One region of the Ligilactobacillus sp. LYQ60 genome, then DNA from elsewhere that is predicted to be linked to it. Evidence: predicted binding sites of a transcription regulator. Region 1 holds the regulator's gene; the other holds the start of a gene.
The links. Region 1 encodes CtsR, which represses protease genes until heat stress. Its sites were predicted from a motif close to TTGGTCAAAAAAGGTCAAANA; they were not measured.
Positions count from the first base shown of each region.

Region 2: the regulator CtsR is predicted to act here: its motif matches at 3,788-3,808, upstream of clpP (ATP-dependent Clp endopeptidase proteolytic subunit ClpP).

Region 1 covers NZ_JBJFZV010000005.1:83,067-95,688, forward strand. Annotated here, with positions in the region: gene ACI3EZ_RS05820 (ribose-phosphate diphosphokinase) at 1-434, shown strand, start outside; gene ACI3EZ_RS05825 (GNAT family N-acetyltransferase) at 483-980, shown strand; gene ACI3EZ_RS05830 (HesB/YadR/YfhF family protein) at 1,054-1,416, opposite strand; gene ACI3EZ_RS05835 (glucosamine-6-phosphate deaminase) at 1,595-2,299, shown strand; gene ACI3EZ_RS05840 (biotin--[acetyl-CoA-carboxylase] ligase) at 2,424-3,389, opposite strand; gene ACI3EZ_RS05845 (YibE/F family protein) at 3,614-4,732, shown strand; gene ACI3EZ_RS05850 (YibE/F family protein) at 4,719-5,495, shown strand; gene ACI3EZ_RS05855 (CtsR family transcriptional regulator) at 5,996-6,463, shown strand; gene ACI3EZ_RS05860 (ATP-dependent Clp protease ATP-binding subunit) at 6,482-8,875, shown strand; gene ACI3EZ_RS05865 (DNA-directed RNA polymerase subunit beta) at 9,119-12,622, shown strand, end outside.
Region 2 covers NZ_JBJFZV010000006.1:12,890-25,511, reverse strand. Annotated here, with positions in the region: partial or broken gene ACI3EZ_RS06120 (type I glyceraldehyde-3-phosphate dehydrogenase) at 1-445, shown strand, start outside; gene groES (co-chaperone GroES) at 631-915, shown strand; gene groL (chaperonin GroEL) at 967-2,601, shown strand; gene clpP (ATP-dependent Clp endopeptidase proteolytic subunit ClpP) at 3,129-3,722, opposite strand; tRNA gene ACI3EZ_RS06100 (tRNA-Arg) at 3,902-3,973, opposite strand; gene gap (type I glyceraldehyde-3-phosphate dehydrogenase) at 4,371-5,384, shown strand; gene ACI3EZ_RS06090 (phosphoglycerate kinase) at 5,483-6,685, shown strand; gene tpiA (triose-phosphate isomerase) at 6,832-7,587, shown strand; gene eno (phosphopyruvate hydratase) at 7,702-9,027, shown strand; gene ACI3EZ_RS06075 (ClC family H(+)/Cl(-) exchange transporter) at 9,139-10,740, shown strand; gene secG (preprotein translocase subunit SecG) at 10,796-11,032, shown strand; gene rnr (ribonuclease R) at 11,173-12,622, shown strand, end outside.

The DNA.
Region 1 (12,622 bases):
CCCGGAAACTTGCTGAATTTCTCAAAGCGCCAATTGCAATTATTGATAAACGGCGGCCGCGGGCAAACGTAGCAGAAGTGATGAACATCATTGGTTCCGTTAAGGGCAAGCGGTGCATTTTAATCGATGATATGATTGATACGGCGGGGACTATTACGCTTGCGTCCCAAGCATTAATGGATGCAGGTGCCACCGATGTGTATGCCTGCGCAACACATCCGGTCTTATCCGGGCCGGCAATTGAACGGATTGAGAATTCACCGATTAAGCAGTTGGTTGTGACTGATTCCATTCAACTGCCAGAAGAAAAGCAGATTGATAAGTTAATCCAGGTTTCGGTTGGCCCACTTATTGGGGATGCCATCAGCCGGATCCATGAAAATGAATCAGTTAGCCCGTTGTTTAACACCCGGTTTGAGAGTGCTAAGCATTAATGAATCACCGGAGGTGCCAGTAAGCACCTCCTTTTTTGGAGGGATGAGGTGAAAACACCGGTAACAATTAGTCGGGTTCGTCCCCAGGATGCAAGGGTTTTGTACCACTTAATTAAGCAAAGTCGGGCCCAGTTGGAACGGTGGCTCCCTGCATTACGGGCAGTTACCACGCTCGCTGCGGCCCAGCAATTCGTTAGCCAGTACGTTGACGCTTGGCGCCAGAGAAGTGGTGTGGGGTATGTTATCCGGGTTAACGGGCAAGCCGTGGGAATGCTTACGCTGGAAAACATGTCCGCAATAACGGCGGATGTGGGGTACTGGTTGGAGAATGCGGCGTGGGGGAACGGCTATGTCATTGCGGCTTTGAGACAACTTTTTCCCCGGGTTCAGCAAGCAGGGTTAACCAGTTTGCAGTTAATTACCGCGGCTGATAACCTGCGAAGCCAACGCGTTGCCCAGCATACGGGATTTTACTTACGCCAGCAACTGGTTGGCGGGACCCACGGAGAAGTGAGAATGCTTCTTTACGAACGGCGGTTAGACTGAGTGGAAGGGTAATGAGCACAATAAAAAGGAGGGTGGAATATAAATTCCAGCCTCCTTTTTAAATAACGCACTGCTACTCCCCGTGATAGGATGCACTCGAAACCCCATCAACATCACCAACAACCGTGTCGGTAATGCCGTCGGTGTGGCTAAACGTGAATTTAGGCCCATCATACTCTGCGTCGAGGTCAATGCTGAGGTCGAGACCGTCAAAAAACCACGCGTCAAATGCCTCCACGTAATAGTGGATACCGTCAATCACCTGATCAAAAACCGGATCAACGGGTTCGTCACAGCGTTGAAAGGCTTGTGAGAAACCCTGATGAACGTTGGTGTTACCGTAAACCTTACCGAACAGTTTGACGCCCCCTCCAGCAGGAACGTGAAGTTCGGTGCGGAACCATTCGCTGGCCGCAGGAGTAATTGTAAGTTTCATTGTTTTTCCTCCGTATAACCTTTCTTTTAATCTTACTATATTACGTTTTATCCGGGACTGCCACTCAAAAGATGAAACCGGTTTAATTTAAAGCATAAAATGGTTGCATTTCAGCGTTTGAATAGTTATAATTGGACTATACCAAAAAGGACTATACCAATTTGAAAGGGGCGAAACCATGAAAGTTATTCGGGTTGCAAATGAAAATGACGGGGGCAAGGAAGCCCTGAAGATCTTTGCAGCAGCACTCACAGACGGTGCCCGGACGTTCGGGTTAGCGACAGGGGGGACCCCTGAGACAACGTACAAGGAATTGGTTGCCAGTGACCTGGACTTTAGCCAGTGTACGTCGGTTAACCTGGACGAGTACGTTGGGCTAGGGCCGGACAACCCGCAAAGCTATCACTATTATATGCGAACGCATCTTTTTGACGCCAAGCCGTTTAAGGCTAATTATCTGCCCAATGGGTTAGCAACGGATCCGGATGCTGAGATCGTCCGGTACAATAAGGTGATTGCGGCGCATCCGGTTGACTTACAGCTTTTAGGGATTGGGCGAAACGGTCACATTGGGTTTAATGAACCGGGATCGCCGGTTGACGGGAAGGTCCGGAAGATTGAACTGACAAAGTCAACGATTGAAGCGAATGCCCGCTACTTTGATAACGAAACGGACGTGCCGCGGTACGCTTATTCGATGGGAATTGGGCAGATTATGGCAGCGAAGCAAATTTTGCTGGAGGCATTCGGTGAAAAAAAGGCAGCTGCTGTCGCGGCGATGGTTGCCGGCCCGGTGATACCAGAAGTTCCGGCAAGTATTTTGCAACGGCACCCAGACGTTACGGTGATTGTTGATGAAGCGGCTGCGGCTAAATTAAAGTAGGTTATTACAGGAAACGGAGCATTCTCCAAATCCATAACTAACAAAGTTTTCCGTTGACTGTTTAACTAAAATTAATAGTGGGTAGTCCCTGATAGGGGCTACCCACTATTGATTATGCTTATTTTTATTGTGGGCGTACTTTGGTTACTTCACCCGCACTAAATACTTGTCCGGTTGTAAGGACTAGTTGTCCTACGTTGTTAATGGTTTGGACGGTACCAGTAATCTTAGTTGTTCCCTGTTGAATGGTGATGGCCTTCCCGATTAAATCACACCGTTTACGGTATTCGTCCATGTACTTACCGGTAGTATAACTGTTTAGCATCCCCAACAAACCGTCGAGGTACGCGCCGATAAAGACGTTCCGGGAGACCCCTGCTTTTTTGGCGGCTTCTTCCAGGGTACCGACGCCCCTGCCGGCCACCTCAGGGGGAAAGGCGGCAGCGGGGGTGAGATAATTGATGCCCGTTCCGATAATTATCGCGCCAAGACCGCGGGTTTCAAAGTCGGCAATTCCCTCTGTTAGAATACCAGCAACCTTTTGGCCGTTAACGTTGACATCGTTAACCCACTTAATTGTTGGTTCAACGCCTAGAAGGCGACTAATTGTTTGACTTAGGACAACGGCCGTACTGGTCGTAAGAAGCCCCGGGTTAAGAGAATTCGTTAGGTGCGGCAGAAGAAGCGTAACGTAGATGCCCGTTCCTGCGGGGGAAAAAAACGTTCGCCCCTGCCGGCCATATCCTGCGGTTTGGGTATCCGCAATAATGGCAATGGGGGTGGTGGGGTGTTTTGTACTGAGCTCCTTTGCTTTCGCGTTTGTCGATGGGAGAGTTGCGGCAACCTCGATTGATAGGGGGGTGGTGGAATGCATTGCCCGCTGGATTAGGGGGACGGCTAGTTTGCCATTATCGGCTAAGTGATAGCCTCGTTTTCCCCCACTTTCAATGACATAGCCGTTATCGCGGAGGGTGTTAATTCCCTTCCATACCGCAGTGCGTGAGCAGTTTAACTGGTCAGCAATGGTTTGCCCCGAGATAAACCCATCCGTGGTTGCAAGTAACTGAAGAATTTGATGATAACTTTCCATGAGAACCCCTCCCTGTTACAAACATTATAGGAAAGGAAAGAATTGGGTTCAATATGGGATTAGACCTTTCCAAGTTATGCGGATAATGGTATTTTGTGAAAGTAACGGTGGCGCTGAGAAGTGACCGGGCGAACCTTGAACACCCTAAGTTCCTTAAGGCGTTCGCCGCTCCAGCAGACGCCCGGTGATAACGAACCGGAACATTTTATGAAAGCTGGGATTTGATGAAGTTAAGACGACGAACATTAATTGAAATTATGGTGATTATCCTGAGCGGATTAGCCCTTTTTCTTTTTAGTACGCACGATGATTTTATGTATCACCAAACAATTGGTGAAGTTATCGCGGTAAAGGACGGGAAGGCAGTCCGGCAGACCGACGAGTACAAAAATGTCGACTACCAAACCCGGCAACGACTTACGGTGGTACAAACAAATGGGCGTCACCGGGGACGCCGGATCATCATTCATAACACGTTTTCGCGGTCAGGTGCGCTTGATCAGGATTTCCATCGGGGACAGCATATTTTTCTGACGAATATTCGGCGGGTTCACGGAACGTATTACGCGACGGCTTCGCGGTTTAAGCGTGACACGGCACTGTTAATGCTAGCGTGGTTGGTGGTTGTTCTTTTATATCTTGTGATGCACGCCCATGGATTGCGTACGTTATTAAGCGTAGCGGTTAACTTTATTTTGTTTTTATTTTTTGTTCGGCTAGATGTGAACCTAAACTTAACCCATTTTTTCTGGCTGTTTGCATTGAGTGCGCTTCTTTTTACGGGATTAACGCTGTGCTTGGTAATTGGGATTAACCGCCAATGTTTGGTAACGTTTCTGGCGATTGTTACCGGGACCACGTTGGCATTCGTAATCGGAATCGGGACACTCCAGTTTACGCATAACGCAGGGGTGCACTATGAAGCGTTGGGGTATGCTACCCAATCACCACAGGAACTGTTTTTATCGGCGACCGTGATTGGGCTCTTAGGGGCGGTCATGGATGCCGCAACCGATATTGTTTCAACCCTGTTTGAAATGCACCGGGCGGACCCGGACATTTCCCGGCTGCAACTGTTCAAGTCGGGGCAGGAAGTCGGACGGTCGATTTTAGGCCCGTTGATTAACGTTTTGCTCCTGATCTTTTTTGCGGAGACAATTGCGGTGGCCGTTCTTTACTTTAGAACGGGGAACCCAATTGGGTATACGTTCCAGTGGACGATGGAACTGGGGATTATTCAAGCCCTAATTAGTGGGATTGGGATTGCGCTTGTAATTCCGTCGGCCAGCTGTTTGGCAGCGGTTGTGTTAGGAAAGAAGGGACGGTTAAATGGCATCAATTAGTGCGTTAACGGTTGTGATGGCGGTGTTGATGTGCCTTGTTGGCGGGAAACGAGGAATTGCTGCTTTTGGCAGCGTTGCCCTCAATTTTGTGCTAATGTTTATTGCGATTATTTTGATTTCAGCTGGGTTTGCCCCGATTTGGGTGGCATTATTTGTTGGGATTGCAATCTTGGCGATTACGATTTATCTGGGAAATAACGATGAACAAACGGCGCGGATTGCCTTTATTGCAACCCTCATTGTACTGTGCGCCATGATTATCTTGATCGTTCCATTGGACCATTTTGCCCAGATTAAGGGGTTTGGTAACGAGCAAACGGATGAAATTGAGCAGTTTAACCTCCTTGTGGGGGCAAATTTTGAGGCCATTACGATTGCAACAACGATGCTTAGCACCCTTGGCGCAATTTCAGAGGCCGCAATTGCCATTGCAAGCGGGTTGCGGGAAGTGATTGAACAAAACCCAGGAATTAGTGTGGCAGCTGTACGGCGGAGTGGTCGGAATATCGGGTTCCAAATTATGGGGATGACGTTTAACACGTTGTTTTTTGGGATGTTTGGGGGCGACTTGGCCCTGTTTGTTCTGTTGTATAAGTTAAAGGCAACGTTTGGTTATTATTTAAATTCTAAGATTTTTGTCGCGGAAAGTATGATGGTGTTATATTCGGCTATTGCGGTTATCCTGGTGATTTGGATTACGACACAGATGATGGCCGGAAAGGTTAAACGGGAAACCCGGAGAAGAGAGAACTTATCCAAGTGAATGAAGGCCAACGATTTTCACTATATAATGGGTTGGTGTGCGGCGGTTTTAATTATTAGTGGTGCTGGCAAGTTATTAGGATGGAGAGAAATCCCTGGGGCAGGTTGCTTGGGTTTGGGGGTTAGTCCTCTTAGTTGGAGCGGTTTTGATAATTGTTGCATTAATTTTAAAATAAAGAGGGAAGCGACCTGTAAATTGGGTTGCTTTTTAGTTTGCTAGCGACCTTCTTAAGAAGAATTGATAAAAAGCTTGCAACGGTTTGGGTGAGATGGCTAGAAAAAGGGTGAGAGCCGTTTATGCTGATATGACAGCGTAAACGGGACTGGTAACGGTGCGATTTAATAAAATAGAAAAAGCGGCGGAAAACTGCTATGATTTCGGTCATTGATGGGAAGCGTGATGTAAGTTACGGTTCTTTTTAATAGCTAGGTGCGTCTTTTCATCCGGTTGAAAATCATCTATAATTTAGTCAAAAATAGTCAGACAAGGGGGTGACTTTGATGCAGAGCAGAAACGTTTCTGATATTATTGAGCGGTACTTAAAGGAAATTTTGGCAGAAAGTCGGCAGGTCGAAATTAAGCGTTCAGAAGTTGCTGAGCGTTTTGACGTCGTCCCGTCACAGATTAACTATGTAATTAAAACCCGGTTTACTGTTCAGGATGGATACCTGGTTGAAAGCAAGCGGGGCGGAGGTGGTTACATTCGAATTGAAAAAGTCGACCTGGTGAATGACACTCAAATTATTGATCAGTTGATTGAGATGGTGGGCGACCGGTTAAGCTCAGTGGATGCGCTTCACATCGTCCAGACGTTGTACGAGAATAAGTTGCTGTCACGGAAGGAAGGAAACCTTTTGTTAACGGTAATGGGACACGATGCGTTAAATGTAGGTGACCGAATGGTTGAGGCAGCGGTGCGGGCCCGGATGATGATTGCCCTGCTTAACCGGCTGCGGTGTGTGGACTAAGGGTGAGGTGGTAATTGGATGATAGTTAAGTATACAAAGAGTGCTCAACAAGCCTTGAAGATGGCGGAAACCCAGACGCGGCGGTGTCATCATGATACTGTAGCTACTCCTCACCTCCTATTGGGGTTGTTAACCGAGGAAGATGGGGTTGCAGGACTTGTTTTGCGGCAAGAGATTATTACACCTGCTGATGTGATTGAACAGCTTAGCGGGATGATTCGCTCGGGACAGCATTGGCGGCGGGCCCAGCACCCAGAATCCCCCCGTGTTCAAATAATCCAGAAACGGGCGCTAACGATGGCCCGATTATTAGACCGCGCAGAGGTTGATACTGGTTTGTTATTATTAGCGTTATTACAGAACGAACAAACCCTTGGCGTTCAGATTCTGGTGAACCTGGGAGTTAACGTTCGCCAGTTACGACGGCGGGTTTTAAAGCAGCTTGGAATGACGGAGACAGATTACCGGCGGCTACAAAAAAAACTCCACCAGGAGAATAAAGCAGCCCAACGTTCTGCCACCCCAACACTGGATAAGCTTGCAACCGACATGACGGCCCAAGCGCGTGCAGGAGAGTTAGACCCTGTTTTAGGCCGTGAGGCGGAAATTGACCGGTTGATTCAAGTTTTAAGCCGGCGCACAAAGAATAATCCAGTGCTCTTAGGAGATGCGGGGGTTGGTAAAACCGCGGTTGTGGAGGGCCTCGCTCAGCAGATTGTTGCGGGAAAGGTTCCGCCATCCCTATACTCGGTAAGGTTAATGGCCCTTGAGATGGGGGCGCTTGTTGCGGGGACAAAGTACCGGGGAGAATTTGAAGACCGATTAAAAGAGGTGCTGGCTGAGGTGAACCGGGATGGGCACGTTATACTTTTTGTTGACGAACTACATACCCTCGTTGGTGCTGGAGGCGCGGAAGGAGCAATTGATGCGGCGAATATCATGAAACCCGCTTTGGCTCGGGGCGCTGTTCAGGTAATCGGGGCAACTACCCAGGCAGAATTTCAAAAGTACGTTGCAGCGGATCCCGCCCTCGAACGGCGGTTTGCCCGGGTTCCGGTGGCGGCGCCAAGCGCGCAACAGGCAAGAATGATTTTACGGGGGTTGCGTCCCCGGTACGAACAGCATCACGGGGTAAGAATTAGTGATGCTGCCTTGGATGCAGCGGTTCGCCTTAGTGTGCGGTACCTCCCTGCCCGGCAGCTGCCGGACAAAGCGATTGATTTGATGGATGAGGCAGCAGCCCACGTTCAGCTCCGTGTTGCTCAACGTAAGAATCAGAATGATGGCCGGGATGATAAGAGCCAGCAGTTCCAAGGGGCACTTGAACAGGGGGATTTTTCCCGGGCAATGCAGCTAAGGAGAGCGTCTGGTCGTAGAAAACAGCCCCGGGTACATGGAACCGTTACGGCGGAAGATGTTGCGGCAGTAGTTGCGGCGTGGACGGGGATTCCAGTTACCCGAATTACCCGGAGTGAGCAGCAGCGTCTTGTGCACCTTGAACGGGAACTTCACCGGCAAGTAATTGGTCAGGATGAGGCGGTCAGTGCGGTTGCCCGGGCAATTCGGCGGGCCCGGAGTGGGATCAGTTCATCCAAGCGGCCCCTTGGTTCATTTATGTTTTTAGGACCGACGGGGGTGGGAAAAACAGAACTCGCAAAGGCGTTAGCGGCAAGTGTGTTTGGTGATGCGGCAAGTCTGATTCGGATCGATATGAGTGAATATATGGAACGGTTTAACGCAAGCCGGTTAGTTGGATCCCCGCCCGGATACGTTGGGTTTAATGAGGGAGGACAGCTAACCGAACAGGTTCGCCAACACCCGTATTCGGTGGTATTGTTTGATGAGGTTGAAAAGGCTCATCCGGACGTGTTTAACCTTTTGCTCCAGGTCTTGGATGACGGCTTTTTGACTGACTCAAAGGGCCGGAAAGTTGATTTTCGAAACACGATCATCATTATGACGTCAAACCTTGGTGCCACCACGCTGCGCGACGAAAAAAGCGTTGGGTTTGGCGCGGTTAACGCCGCTGATGATTACGATGCGATGGCGACTGCGGTGCATGCGGCGGTGAAACGCCATTTTCGTCCTGAATTTATTAACCGGGTTGATGACGTGCTTGTCTTTCATGCACTAACTAAACCACAGCTCCGGCAAATTGTGCGGTTGATGGTGAAACCATTGGCGGCGCGCCTTGACAATCAGAAAATTCGGCTTCAAATAACTCCGGCAGCCGTTGATGCGGTTGTGGATGCTGGTTATAAACCGGAGTACGGGGCACGGCCATTGCGGCGTGCCTTGCAGCGGTTGATTGGGGACCGGTTGAGTACTGCAATTTTAGCAGGAACGGTAACTGCAGGAATGACGGTGACCGTTGGTGCCCGGCGGGGGCAAATTACGGTAACGCCTAAGTAAGGATACCGTTGACTTATTAGTAGATTCAAGGTAGAATACGTAGTTGAAAAAACTGTGAATTTAGCAACTCAGTGTGATCTATTGTCCATGCTGGGTTATGAAGAAGCAAAAATAGTGATGGCGGGATGGACCGTTTGAAACTGTTTTTGGTTTTTTTTTGCTACAAAAGCCCTGGTAAGGGTGATTTTTGGAGATTTGTAACAAAAATGTAATATTGCTAAATTTGCGGAATCTTAATGAGGGGTGAACAGCTTGGCAGGACACTTGGTAAAATACGGCAAGCACCGTGTACGGAGAAGTTACTCCCGAATCAAGGAAGTTTTGGATCTCCCGAATTTGATCGAAATTCAGACGAATTCGTACAATTGGTTCCTCGATGAAGGGTTACGCGAAATGTTCGAAGACATCATGCCAATTGAAGATTTCGCCGGGAACCTATCGCTTGAATTTGTTGATTACCAGTTATTGGAACCAAAGTATACGGTGGAGGAAGCGCGGCAGCACGATGCTAATTACTCGGCGCCGTTACACGTTACCTTACGCCTAATTAATAAGGAAACTGGCGAGATTAAGTCCCAGGATGTTTTCTTTGGGGACTTTCCGCTGATGACCAAGCAAGGAACGTTTATTATCAATGGGGCTGAACGGGTAATTGTTTCCCAGCTGGTTCGTTCTCCAGGGGTGTACTACAACTCTGAAGTTGATAAGAACGGCCGGACAAGTTACGGGACGACCGTAATTCCTAACCGGGGTGCCTGGCTTGAATACGAAACGGATACCAAGGATATCGGGTACGTGCGGATTGACCGGACGAGGAAACTTCCAATTACCGAGCTGATTCGGGCCTTGGGGTATGGCTCTGATAGTGAAATCATTGAGATGCTCGGAGAAACTGACAGCTTAATGTTGACGCTGGAAAAGGATATCCATAAGAACACGGAAGATTCCCGGGTAGAGGAATCACTAAAGGACATTTACGAGCGGTTACGGCCGGGGGAACCGAAGACGGCGGACTCAGCACGGAGCTTGCTGACAGCCCGGTTCTTTGACCCAAAGCGCTATGATTTGGCAGCTGTTGGTCGTTATAAGATGAACATGAAGCTTGATTTAAAGCGGCGGCTGTTAAACAAGCGGGTTGCCGAAACGTTAGCAGACCCGGATACGGGTGAAATTCTTGTTAAGAAGGGCGATTTGCTGGATAAGCGGGTAATGGATAAGTTGGCACCGTACCTGAAACGGGACGACTTCAAGATGGTTACGTTCCATCCGGCTAAAGATGGTGTTGTTCAAGAGCCGATGAAACTCCAGATTATTAAGGTCTACTCTGAGCAAAATCCAGAGCAAGAATTAAACATGATTGGTAACGGAAACGTTGACTTGAACTACAAGCACATTACGCCAGCTGATGTTGTGGCATCCATTAATTACTTCTTTAATTTGCAGGAAGGGATTGGGACGACGGATGACATTGACCACTTAGGGAACCGGCGGATTCGTTCCGTGGGTGAACTGCTCCAAAACCAGTTTCGGATTGGGCTTTCCCGGATGGAACGGGTTGTTCGTGAACGGATGTCCATTCAGGATACCGCTACGGTAACGCCCCAGCAATTAATTAACATTCGGCCGGTGGTCGCTTCAATCAAGGAATTCTTTGGGAGCTCCCAGTTATCCCAGTTCATGGACCAAACGAATCCGCTTGGCGAATTAACGCATAAGCGGCGGTTATCAGCCCTTGGACCGGGCGGGTTGACGCGTGACCGGGCTGGATACGAAGTCCGGGACGTGCACTACACGCACTACGGCCGGATGTGTCCGATTGAAACACCTGAAGGGCCAAACATTGGTTTGATTAACAGCTTGTCAACCTACGCGCGGGTCAATAAGTACGGATTCATTGAAACACCATACCGCCGCGTTTCATGGGATACTCATAAGGTTACAGACAAGATTGACTACCTGACAGCTGACGAGGAAGATAACTACGTTGTTGCTCAGGCTAACTCACCGTTAAACGACGACGGTTCCTTTAAGGACAAGGTGGTTATGGCCCGGCATAAGGATGATAACGTTGAAATTTCCGTGGATAAAGTTGACTACATGGACGTGTCACCGAAGCAGGTTGTTGCCGTTGCAACGGCATGTATTCCATTCCTGGAAAACGATGACTCTAATCGGGCCCTAATGGGGGCTAACATGCAGCGGCAGGCTGTGCCTTTAATTGAGCCGCACGCTCCGCTTGTTGGAACGGGGATTGAATACAAGGCAGCGCACGACTCTGGAGTAGCCTTACTATGTAAAAATGCTGGGACGGTTGAGTACGTGGATGCGAAGGAAATTCGTGTTCGGCGTGAGGATGGGTCCCTGGACACGTACAAGTTAATGAAGTTCCGCCGGTCAAACGGAGGAAAGAACTACAACCAGACTCCGATTGTCCGTGTGGGTGAAAAGGTCGACGCTGATGAAGTGTTAGCAGACGGGCCAGCAATGGATCAGGGTGAATTAGCGCTGGGGCAAAACCCGCTGATTGCGTTCATGACTTGGGACGGGTACAACTTCGAAGATGCCATTGCTATTAACGAACGGCTGGTCAAGGAAGACGTGTACACGTCAATTCACATCGAAGAACACGAAAGTGAAGCACGGGATACTAAACTTGGGCCGGAAGAAATTACGCGTGAAATTCCAAACGTTGGGGAGGATGCCTTAAAGGACCTCGATGAATTTGGAATTGTCCGGATTGGAGCGGAAGTGCACGATGGTGATATTCTGGTCGGAAAGGTGACGCCAAAGGGAATGACAGAACTATCCGCTGAAGAGCGGTTACTGCACGCTATCTTTGGTGAAAAGGTTCGGGAAGTTCGGGATACTTCCCTGCGGGTTCCTCACGGTGGTGGCGGAATCGTCCAGGATGTTAAGATTTTCACCCGGGAAAACGGCGATGAACTTTCACCAGGTGTTAACATGATGGTTCGGGTTTACATCGCCCAGAAACGGAAGCTCCAAGTTGGTGATAAGATGGCTGGTCGGCACGGAAACAAAGGGACGGTCTCAATCGTAATCCCCGAAGAAGATATGCCGTTTATGCCTGACGGAACGCCGATTGACATCATGTTGTCACCAATGGGGGTTCCATCCCGGATGAATATCGGGCAGGTATTGGACTTACACCTTGGAATGGCTGCAAAGGAACTTGGTGTGCACGTGGCATCACCAGTCTTTGACGGAGCAACCGACGAAGACATGTGGGATGCGCTTCGGGAAGCTGGGTTACCGGACGACGGGAAGTCAGTCTTGTACGATGGCCGTACCGGGGAAGCATTTGATAACCGAATTGCTGTCGGGGTCATGTACTACATGAAACTTGCCCACATGGTTGAAGATAAGATTCATTCCCGGTCAATTGGACCGTACTCACTAGTTACCCAACAGCCACTTGGAGGAAAAGCTCAGTTTGGTGGCCAGCGGTTTGGTGAAATGGAAGTGTGGGCGCTGGAAGCTTACGGGGCTGCATACACCCTGCAAGAAATTCTAACGTACAAGTCAGATGACGTTGTGGGGCGTGTTAAGGCTTACGAGGCGATCGTTAAGGGCGAACCGATTCCACAGCCAGGAGTACCAGAATCTTTCCGGGTGCTTGTTAAGGAACTGCAAGCATTGGGACTAGATATGCAGGTTCTAGATCCTGATAAGAAGGAAATCGAACTGCGCGACATGGACGAAGAAGACGATAACATCGTTAACGTCGAT
Region 2 (12,622 bases), on a different contig from region 1:
TAATAATCCGCGGTCAGCGCGGGCTGCAGCAGAGAATACCGTGCCGCATTCAACGGGGGCGGCGAAGGCAATTGGACGGGTCATTCCAGAATTGGCTGGACGATTGAAAGGACACGCGCAGCGGGTGCCAGTAGTTGACGGGTCAATTACTGAGTTGGTTACGGTTCTAAATAAAAAAGTGACGGCTGATGAAATTAATGAGACATTAAGAAAACATACCGTTGACAACCCATCATTTGGTTTTAACGATGATGAGATTGTATCTTCAGATGTGATTGGTACGACGTTTGGCGGTATTTTTGATCCAACCCAAACAGAAGTGACCACGGTTAACGATTTACAATTGGTTAAGACGGTATCGTGGTACGACAACGAATACGGGTTTGTTTGCCAAATGATCCGGACGCTTGGAGTTCTCGCTAATCTGACTAAAGCAAATAATTAGTCTTCTTTAATTAGCAGGGGTTATGGAAACGTAGCCCCTGCTTTACGTTTAAAAGCTAATTAGCACTCTCTCGTGAAGAGTGATAAAAAAAGCTTGCACTTCATGGTAAAAGTGTGTAGTATATGAATTGTAGGTTAGCACTTACCAATGATGAGTGCTAAATAAATCATTTGGAGGGATAGCTTGTGCTTAAGCCATTAGGAGATCGCGTAATCTTAAAAGTAGAAGAAGAAAAAGAGCAAACGGTTGGGGGCATCGTTTTGGCAAGCAATGCCAAGGAAAAGCCGCAGACCGCGAAGGTGGTTGCTGTTGGTGAAGGGGTGACCCTTGAAAACGGCACGACGGTTGCACCGAAAGTTAAGGAGGGTGATACGGTTCTCTTTGACAAGTACGCTGGAACCGAAGTTAAGCATGATGGTGAATCATACTTAGTTGTCCACGAAAAGGACTTAATGGCCATCGTTGACTAATTGTCAGCGGTGATGATGAACTTAAAATCTAACACATGAGGTGATATGACAATGGCTAAGGAAGTTAAGTTTGCAGAAGATGCACGTAAGAAGATGTTAGCTGGGGTTGACAAACTAGCTGACACGGTTAAGTCAACGATCGGGCCAAAGGGGCGGAACGTTGTGCTAGAACAGTCCTATGGTTCTCCAACAATCACGAACGACGGGGTAACAATTGCTAAGGCGATTGAATTGGAAGACCACTTCGAAAATATGGGTGCTAAACTTGTGGCTGAAGTTGCTTCAAAGACCAACGACATTGCCGGTGACGGAACGACAACTGCAACGGTTTTGACACAGGCAATTGTAAACGCTGGGATGAAGAACGTTACGGCTGGTGCTAACCCTGTCGGAATTCGGAAGGGAATCGAAGAAGCAACGGATGTTGCTGTTAAGGCGCTACATGAACAGTCTCACAAGGTTGAATCAAAGAGTGATATTGCGCAGGTTGCTTCAATTTCGGCCGCTAACGAAAAGGTTGGGGAATTAATCTCGAACGCCATGGAAAAGGTTGGTAAGGACGGGGTTATTACCATCGAAGAGTCAAAGGGGATTGACACCACCCTCGACGTTGTTGAAGGAATGCAGTTTGATCGTGGTTACCTATCACAGTACATGGTAACGGATAACGACAAGATGGAAGCAGATCTGGACAACCCGTACATTTTAATTACGGACAAGAAGATTTCAAACATCCAGGAGATTATGGATCTGTTGCAGCAGATTGTTCAGCAGGGACGGTCGTTATTAATCATTGCTGATGATGTTGACGGTGAAGCACTTCCGACACTTGTTTTGAATAACATTCGGGGGACGTTTAAGGCCGTTGCTGTTAAAGCACCTGGCTTTGGTGATCGGCGGAAGGCAATGTTAGAAGATATCGCTATTCTGACGGGAGCAACGGTTATTACGGATGACCTTGGGCTTCAATTGAAGGACGTTACGCTTGATCAGTTAGGTTCAGCTGGTAAGGTAACCGTTACGAAGGAAAACACGACGATCGTTGAGGGCGCTGGTGCTAAGGATGCCATCGACGAACGGGTTGACCAAATTCGGAAGCAGATTGGGAAAGCATCATCTGATTTTGATAAGGAGAAGCTCCAAGAACGGCTAGCTAAGTTAGCTGGTGGGGTTGCTGTAATTAAGGTTGGCGCTGCAACCGAGACTGAACTGAAGGAACGGAAGTACCGGATTGAGGATGCTTTAAACGCCACGCGGGCTGCCGTTGAAGAAGGTTTTGTTCCTGGAGGTGGAACGGCACTTGTTAACGTGATTGACAAGGTGGCTGCCATCAAGGAAAACGGCGACGTTCAGACAGGGGTTAACATCGTTAAGCGCGCCCTTGAAGAACCGGTACGGCAGATTGCTGAAAACGCTGGTTTAGAAGGCTCTGTTATCGTTGAGAAGTTGAAGGAGCAAAAGCCAGGTGTTGGGTTTAACGCTGCAACCGGCGAATGGGTTGATATGGTTGCTGCCGGGGTTGTTGACCCGACAAAGGTAACCCGTTCAGCATTGCAGAACGCAGCTAGTGTTTCAGCGCTGTTACTCACGACGGAAGCGGTTGTTGCTGACAAGCCTGAAAAGGAAGATAACGCTGCTGCAGGCGCTGCTAACCCAGCTGCTGGTGGAATGGGCGGAATGATGTAATCTGCGTGAGCGTGATTTCACCAATACTAATGTTAAAGTTAATGAAGGGATGGATTCAAAGTTGGATCCATCCCTTTTTATTTATATTAGGTTACTTTATGAAATTAAATAAAAGGAGTAGTTACTGTTAGCAGCAAACCGTGAAAGTTAACTGTTCCTGGTTAATCCCTAGAAGAGTGTGGGCAATTATTAGGGTGACGAATGTTTTTACTACGGAAGTTATTTCTTATGAAGGTAGAAACGGAATAGAACGCACGCTTTATAGATAACATAACAAGGGGGACTGTGATTCTCGCATAATCCCTCTTGCTACGGAATTTAGTTATATAAAATAACGCTCCCGTAATCGGAGGCGTTATTTTACGTATTAAACCTGGCACTTGCCGTCACACATGCAGCTTTTGTCAGTTTTCATAGGGCAGCGACAAATTCCATCAGGGCCAGTACACGGACAACCCTTCGTACAGTCCATTCCCATTGGGCATCATGGAACATCCTTTTCCATGATCAGTCTCCTGGCTGTTTTTTTATTTCATCGCTTTTTTATTTTCCATGATTCCGTCAATCAGACCGTAGTCAACGGCTTCTTGGGCAGTCATGAAATTATCCCGGTCAGTGTCCTGGTTAATCTTTTTAATTGTTTGTCCAGAACTGTTGGCAAGAATTTTATTGATTAGTTTTCTGGTTTTCAGAATATGCTCGGCTGCAATCTGAATTTCGGTTGATTGCCCCTGAGCCCCCCCAAGTGGTTGGTGAATCATAATCTCAGAGTGAGGAAGAGCAAAACGCTTTCCCTTAGTGCCCGCTGTTGCTAAAACAGAAGCCATTGATGCCGCCATTCCCATAACGATTGTTTGGACATCAGCGTTAACAAAGTTCATTGTGTCATAAATGGCTAATCCGGCAGAGACACTTCCGCCTGGTGAGTTAATGTACAGGTAAATATCCTTATTGGAATCCTGAGCATCCAGGAAAAGAAGTTGGGCAATAATTGCGTTTGCCATGTCATCATTAATTTCACCTGAAAGCATGATGATTCGGTCCTTGAGCAACCGAGAGTAAATATCATATGCGCGTTCGCCGCGAGATGATTGTTCAATCACTGTTGGTACTAAGTTCATGTGAACCGCCTCCTATTATATAATTTGCGTAGCTTTTATCAGCACGTTGGTTTAATTCTAATACAAAGGTCAAAAATGGTCAAATAAGTTTCTTTGGTGTGCTGCTTTAAAAATGTAGTTCTATAAAGAATAACAAAAGAGGTTGAGACCAGCATCTCAACCTCAACTTAAATATCAAGTGCGCCACCGGGGAGTCGAACCCCGATTACAAGAACCGGAATCTTGCGTGCGATCCATTACACTAGCGGCGCAGCACGCTTATTATAGTATCGTGATTAGAATTAAATTGCAAGTCTTTTTTTCGAGTTTTTTGAAAGCGCGGGTATGCCCTTAAAAATGTGGGGATTAGCCCTATTAAATAGCAGTTGTGATGGGGGCTTAACTCCTTTAACCCTGAAGAGTTAAATCATGATAAGAGTGAATAAGTGAAGTTGCTTGCAAGCGGGGGGGAGAATTGCTACAATATCATTGTAATTGAGATCGGGTTTCCTGCGGTTTGGATCAAGATAGTGAGAACTATCTGGTGATGAGTCGCCCGGCAAAAATGGAAGCATTTTTGTACGCGGGACTAAAAGTGTTTTTAAAATGGTAGTGCTTCTGTGCTGCTTTTTAAAATAAATTTTATTTCCACAAGGAGGAAATTTTAGTATGACTACTAAAGTTGGTATTAATGGGTTTGGCCGGATCGGTCGGTTAGCATTCCGTCGGATCGCTGCTGTTTCAGATGACCTTGAAGTTGTTGCTATCAACGACTTAACTTCACCATCAATGCTTGCTCGTCTTCTTAAGTACGACACGGCTCATGGTAAGTTTGACGCTGAAATCTCAGCTACGGACAATGCAATCGTTGTAAACGGAAAGGAAATTCCTGTTTACGCCGAAGCAGATGCGACAAACATTCCTTGGGTAAAGAACGATGGTGTTGAACTTGTTCTTGAATCAACTGGTTTCTACACATCACCAGAAAAGGCTTCTTCACACCTGAAGGCTGGTGCTAAGAAGGTTCTTGTTTCAGCTCCTGCTGGCGACATGAAGACGGTTGTTTACGGTGTTAACGACGACATCATCACACCAGATGACGACATCATTTCAGCTGCATCATGCACGACTAACTGTCTTGCACCGATGGCTAAGGCTGTTAACGATGCATTCGGCATCAAGGCTGGTACGATGACGACAGTTCACGCTTACACGGCTACACAGAAGCTTCAGGATGGTCCGGACCGCAAGGCTAACTTCCGGAACGGCCGTGCTGCTGCTCAGAACATCATTCCTCACTCAACTGGTGCTGCTAAGGCTCTTGGGAAGGTTGTTCCTGAACTGGACGGCAAGCTCGATGGTCATGCACTTCGTGTGCCAACAATCACGGGTTCAGTTACAGAATTAGTTTCTGTTCTTAACAAGAAGGTTACGGCTGACGAAGTTAATGCTGCGGTTAAGAAGGCGACGGAAGGTAACGCTTCATTCGGCTGCAACGAAGACGAAATCGTTTCATCAGACGTTATTGGCACGTCATTTGGTTCAGTATTTGACCCAACACAGACGCAGGTTGTTGGCGGCGATGAAGGTCAGGTTGTTAAGACCGTTTCATGGTACGACAACGAATCTGGTTTCACGGCTCAAATGATCCGGACCTTAGAGAAGTTTGCAAGCATGCTTTAATATTTAGCTGAACGCTAATATTTTCTGCTTGGCAGATGATGGCGGGGGGAGGCAAAACTCCTCCTGCTTTTTTAATACATTTTTCTGGAGGGAATAAAATGGCTAAATTAACGATTGACGACTTAGACCTGAAGTCTAAGAAGGTTCTTGTACGGGTTGACTTTAATGTCCCGATTAAAAACGGTGTGATTGGTGATGATAACCGGATGGTTGCTGCTTTACCAACAATCAAGCACATCATTGAACAGGGGGGAAAGGCAATCCTCTTCTCACACCTTGGCCGGGTAAAGACCGAAGAAGATAAGAAGGAACTCACATTACGGCCTGTAGCTGAGCACTTAGCTGAATTATTAAACAAGCCGGTTACGTTTGTTCCTGCAACCCGGGGTGCGCAGCTTGAAGACGCCATTAATAGCATGAATGACGGTGACGTTCTTTTGGTTGAAAACACGCGGTTTGAAGACCTTGACGGCAAGAAGGAATCCGGTAACGACCCAGAATTAGGTAAATACTGGGCATCACTTGGCGATGTTTTTGTTAACGATGCGTTTGGAACGGCTCACCGGAAGCACGCTTCAAACGTCGGAATTTCAGAAGCAATGAAGGCTGCTGGCAAGAAGGCTGCTGCGGGTTACCTGCTCGAAAAGGAAATCAAGTTCTTGGGGAACGCCGTTGACAATCCGGCTCACCCGTTCGTTGCAATCCTTGGTGGGGCAAAGGTTTCTGACAAGATTGGTGTGATCAACCACTTAATCGATAAGGCTGATAAGATTATCGTTGGTGGTGGGATGACGTACACGTTTTACGCTGCTAAGGGGATCAAGATTGGTAAGTCGTTAGTTGAAGAAGACAAGATTGACTTGGCTAAGGAAATTATGGACAAGGCTGGCGACAAGCTGGTACTGCCGGTTGATAATGTCTGCGCAACGGACTTTAAGAATGATGCTCCAAGTAAGATCTTCGAAGGCGATATTGAAGATGGTTACATGGCGTTAGACATCGGGCCGAAGTCAGTTGAACTCTTTAAGAGTGTGCTGAAAGACGCCAAAACGGTTGTTTGGAATGGCCCAATGGGTGTGTTTGAAATGCCGAACTTTGCTAAGGGAACACTTGAAATTGGTAAGTTCCTTGGAACGTTAACGGACGCAACGACGATTGTTGGTGGTGGGGATTCAACCGCTGCTGTTAAGAAACTTGGCGTTGCTGACAAGTTAACACACATCTCAACTGGTGGTGGTGCTTCCCTTGAATACCTTGAAGGAAAGACCTTACCAGGAATCGCAGCAGTTTCTGATAAGTAATTAGGTAATATGCTTTAAAGGAGGTTGAGACAGTTAGTCTCAGCCTTCTTTTGTTGTGTTCTACCAGAGGATTTTATCAGTTCGTGGTATAATTACAGATGTTGTATGGTTGTTCACAACCAACTAAAAATGAAAGGATGATTTTAATGCGGACGCCAATTATCGCGGGTAACTGGAAGTTACACATGAACCCAACGGAGACCGTTGAATTTGTTAAGGCGGTTAAGGACCGGTTGCCACAGAATAGTGAGGTTGAGACCTTAATTTGTGCACCAGCAGTTGACCTGCCAGCACTACTTGACAGTGCTAAGGGTTCCCAGCTCCACGTTGGTGCTGAAAACTGTTACTTTGAGGACGAAGGAGCCTTTACCGGTGAAACGTCACCAAAAGTACTGCATGAGATGGGCGTTGACTACGTTATTATCGGGCATTCCGAACGGCGTGGTTACTTCCATGAAACGGATGAGGACATCAATAAGAAAGCGCATGCCATTTTTAAGAACGGGATGAAGCCAATCATCTGCTGCGGTGAAAGTTTGGAGACGCGGGAAGCAGGGAACGCTGAAAGCTTTGTTAAAGACCAGATTAAGGCGGCCCTGAAAGATTTGACGGCTGACCAGGTTGCTAGCCTGGTAATTGCCTACGAACCAATTTGGGCAATTGGGACTGGTAAGACTGCTACGGCTGATCAAGCGCAGGAAATGTGTGTCGCTATTCGGCAGACGGTTGCTGACTTGTACGATGAAACAGCGGCTGAAAACGTGCGGATTCAGTACGGCGGTTCCGTAAAGCCGGCGAACGTTAAGGAAATCATGGCCAAGAAGGACATCGATGGTGGTCTGATTGGTGGTGCGGCTCTTAAGCCGGACTCATTCTTAGCCTTAGCTCATTACAACGACTAATGTGTTAGCGCGTGAAGGTTTTCATATAACAAGTTGAATATCAGTTCCGAACGGACTAAAATAACGGTGAGGACAGTATTCTCAAGTTAACAACATCAAAGGAGAGAAATATCTATGTCTGCAATTACAGAAATTTACGCTCGTGAAGTTTTAGACTCACGGGGTAACCCAACTGTTGAAGCTGAAGTTTACACCGAGGCAGGTGCTTTTGGCCGGGGGATTGTTCCTTCAGGTGCTTCAACGGGTGAACACGAAGCCGTTGAATTGCGGGACGGCGACAAGTCACGTTACATGGGTAAAGGAGTTACCAAGGCCGTTGATAACGTAAACAACGTGATCGCTAAGGAAATCGTTGGTTACGAAGTTACGGATCAGGTTGCCATTGATAAGGCAATGATTGCTTTAGACGGGACGCCAAACAAGGGTAAGCTTGGTGCCAACGCCATCTTAGCCGTTTCGATTGCCTGTGCACGGGCTGCTGCAGATGAACTTGAAATTCCGCTTTACAATTACCTTGGCGGGTTTAATGCTCACGTAATGCCAACACCAATGATGAACGTTATCAATGGTGGGGCACACTCAACAAACAAGGTTGACTTCCAGGAATTCATGATTATGCCTGTTGGGGCTAAGTCAATGAAAGAAGCTGTTCGGATGGGTTCAGAAACGTTCCATCACCTGCAGGCACTCCTGAAGGCTGACGGCAAGTCAACGGCCGTTGGTGACGAAGGTGGTTTCGCTCCTGACTTTGCTAACAACGAAGAGCCGTTAGAATACCTTGTTCGAGCCATCAGTGATGCTGGTTACAAGCCAGGCAAGGACGTTGCCATTGCTATGGACGTAGCTGCTTCTGAACTGTGGGATGACGACAAGAAGAAATACACGCTTCGTTGGTCAACCGGTGAAGAATTCTCAACACCAGAATTCGTTAAGTACATCGAAAGCTTAATCAGCAAGTACCCGATTGTATCAGTTGAAGACCCGATTGATGAAAACAACTGGGATGACTGGGCTGAAATTACTAAGGAACTTGGTAAGAAGGTTCAGCTTGTTGGTGATGACTTCTTCGTTACAAATACGGAATACTTGAAGAAGGGAATTAAGATGGGGTGCGCAAACTCAATCTTAATCAAGGTTAACCAGATTGGTACCTTGACTGAAACGGTAGAGGCTATCGAGATGGCTAAGGAAGCCGGCTACACGGCCGTTGTTTCTCACCGTTCAGGTGAAACTGAAGACACGACAATCGCTGATTTGGTTGTTGCTATGAACGCCGGGCAGATTAAGACTGGTTCAATGAGCCGGACGGACCGGATCGCTAAGTACAACCAGTTAATGCGGATTGAAGACCAGCTTACAAGTAACGTTGCAGAATACAAGGGGATTCACTCATTCTACAACCTAAGTGAGCAGGCCCGTGAAGACATCATGAACAAGTAAATTTCCGGTATTGACTAGGAAAAGTTGCTTGCAATAAAATGAAAACAAGGGATTGATTAGATCGGTCCCTTGTTTTTGTCTACATATTTTATGGTAAGAGGGGTGAAAACGGTGGATAGTTCGGAGGAACACCGTTTCTTTGACACAACGCGGTTTACGTTTATTTTACGGGGTATTCTTGTTGGACTTTTATCAGGCTTAGTTGTTAGTGTTTTCCGTTTATTATGTGAACGGGGATTACAACTAATGACGTGGGTGTATGGATTGATGCACCATCATTTATGGTTATTAATCCCGGTTATTTTAGGGGCATTGGTAGTTACCTTAATTAACGGGTGGTTGATTACGGCAGAACCGAATATTAAGGGGTCGGGGATTCCACAGGTTGAAGGTCAGTTATCAGGTGACCTTGAAATGAACTGGTGGTCCGTTTTATGGCGGAAATGGATTGGTGGGATTTTAGGAATTTCGTACGGCCTGTTTCTTGGCCGGGAAGGCCCGTCAATTCAGCTAGGAGCGACTGTCGGGCAAGGAATTGCTGATGGAATGAAAAAAAGGGGGGCTGGCCGACGGGTATTAATCGCTGGTGGCGCGGCTGCTGGACTTTCCGCGGCCTTTAACGCCCCGATTGCTTCAACGTTATTTGTGCTTGAAGAGGTGTACCATAACTTTTCACCGTTGGTATGGACAACTGCGCTGGCAGCAGCGGTTTCCTCGAACTTTGTTTCAATGGAATTCTTTGGGTTGACGCCGGTGCTTAACATTCATTACGGACATTCGTTTCCGCTTCGGTACTACGCGTACTTAGTGGTAATGGGAGTTATTCTGGGCTTATTGGGATACTTATACCAATACATGACCCTTAACGGGGAAAGGGTCTATGCTAAGTTAAAGTTTTTACCCCGGAAATACGATGTGCTAATTCCATTATTGATGGTCATTGTAATTGGTTATTTTTACCCGCATCTCTTGGGAGGGGGACACGGACTGATTAGGTCCCTTGGAACCACTACCCCAACCCTGTTAGTTTTACTTGCAATCTTCATTATACGACTTCTTTTTTCGACAATTTCGTACTGTTCAGGAACACCAGGAGGGATCTTTCTCCCAATTCTTGCATTAGGGGCTGTCTTGGGGGCGCTTTACGGTGAAACGTTAGTTCACCTGCACCTAATGCCAATGTATTTGGTTGCAAACTGTGTTATCTATGCGATGGCCGGTTATTTTGCTTGTATCGGGAAAGCACCGTTTACTGCCATTCTTTTGATTACAGAAATGGTGGGGTCCCTTCGACACCTAATGCCCCTTGCGGTGGTTTCTTTAACAGCGTACACTGTCGTGGATATTCTTCGGGGCCAACCGATTTATGAAGCGATGCTTGCCAATTTACGACACTTCCCGCAGAATGCAATTTCTGAAACAACACAGGAGGATGAAGTGGAAGTCCCAGTTTTTGCTGGATCGAACCTGCAGGATAAGCAGGTTCGGGATATTCCGTGGCCTAAAGACTGTCTATTGGCTGCAATTCGGCGGGGTGAAAAGGAACGTATCCCGCATGGCGACACGGTTATCCGGAGTGGTGATACGCTGATTGTGGTTACGCCACACGAAAATCGGGCATGGCTTAGAAATCGGTTACACCAGTATGCGGTCGGCCGAAACGATAAGGAAAGCCCAATTAAGCCGCCAGCTTCCCGGGCTGGAAAAGACTAAGGGTTTATGGTAAATTAGACGTGGTGTAATTTAGATGGGTAAAGGAGGAGCGCATTTGTATAACGTACTACTCACAGCGCTGATTGTTGTTTCAGTGTTGATTATCATTGCGGTGATGATGCAGCCCGCTAAGGAAGATAACGCGTCAACCGCCCTTAGTGGGGGGGCTGGTGATCTGTTTAGTAAGCAGAAGCCCCGCGGATTTGAGGCTTTCATGCAACGGGTTACAGCAATTTTAGGGATTATCTTCTTTGGCCTTGCGCTTGGGTTGGTTTTCCTATCATCACATTAGTAACTGATTAACGTGGTGGACACGATTCATTTGATGGAAGAAAGAATGGTTGTGGAGCCATTACTATCCGTAACGCGGGAGCCATGACGCTGGTCTTGGCTCCCGTTTTATGTAAAACCATAAGTAAACGGGGAAGACAGATGGAAAAAGAGATATTAAAAGACAAATTAATGCAACGGTTTAAGAACGAACCAACCCGGGCGTTTACGGTTCAGAAGTTGGCAAGCGCCTTGCACATGGCCGGTGGTGGACAGTTTAAGTTTATTGTCCAGGCCTTAACGGACTTAGAGCATGAAGGGAAGATTACGCTCAAGGATGACCATTTTAAGCTGGCGGTTCAAGCGGGAAACCAACCAGAAGAAGTTGGGGTGTTCCATGCGAATGATCGGGGATTTGGGTTTGTTACGGTTGATCCGGAGAAGGATGACTACTTTATCGGACCGACCAACACCATGTCTGCCCTTAATGGTGATGAGGTGGCCGTGCAAATGATTAATCCGGGAGACCCTGCGAGTGGTCGGCGTCCTGAGGGAAAGGTGACCCGGATTGTTACCCGGGTGCTAAACCGGGCAGTGGGCGAATTTTTGCTGCCTGATGGGGATGAGCATTACCCGGACGGAGTTATTGGGACGCTGCACTTACGGGATAAAAAGTTAGCGAGTTATCGGTTTTTGGTGATGAATACCGGCTTAAAGCCTAAACCGCATGAATTAGTCATTGCAACAATTTCAGCATACCCGGATGAGCACATTCCAGGGGTGCTTGAAGGGGCCGTTACTAAGGTTTTAGGGAACGTTAACGATCCGGGAATGGACATTACGCAGATTGTGTACGAGCATGAAATTCCGCATGAATTTCCGGATGATGTGAAGGAACAGGTAACGCACATCCCGGATCACGTTACGGCCGCCGAAAAAGAAGGACGGGTTGACTTGACTGCCCAGCCGCTTGTCACAATTGATAGTATTGAATCTAAAGACCTTGATGATGCCGTCAACGTATGGAAATTGGATAACGGGAATTATCACTTGGGGGTGCATATTGCCGACGTTTCACATTACGTGACGCCAGGAACGCCCCTGGATAAGGAAGCTTTCAAACGCGGAACGTCGGTTTATTTGACGGACCGGGTGATTCCGATGCTGCCGCGGGAGCTCTCAAACGGTATTTGCTCGTTAAACCCGCATGTTGAACGGCTTGCGATGACTTGCGAGATGGAAATTAACCCTCAAGGCGAAGTGGTTAACCATAAGATTTTTCCGAGCGTCATTCGCTCAACGGAGCGAATGACGTACGTGGCGATTAATAAGATTTTGGAAGCCGATGATGATGCTACGAAGGAACGGTATCACGATTTGATCCCGATGTTCCGCGATATGGCTGAACTCCACAAGATTCTCCTACGGATGCGGCATAAGCGGGGCGCAATCGAATTTGATGATAACGAAGCCAAGGTAATTCTGGATGATCAGGGCCATCCGGTTAAGATTGAACTCCGGGAGCGGGGGACCAGTGAGCGCATGGTGGAATCTTTTATGTTGGCTGCTAATGAAACGGTGGCTAAGCATTACCACGACCTAAACGTTCCGT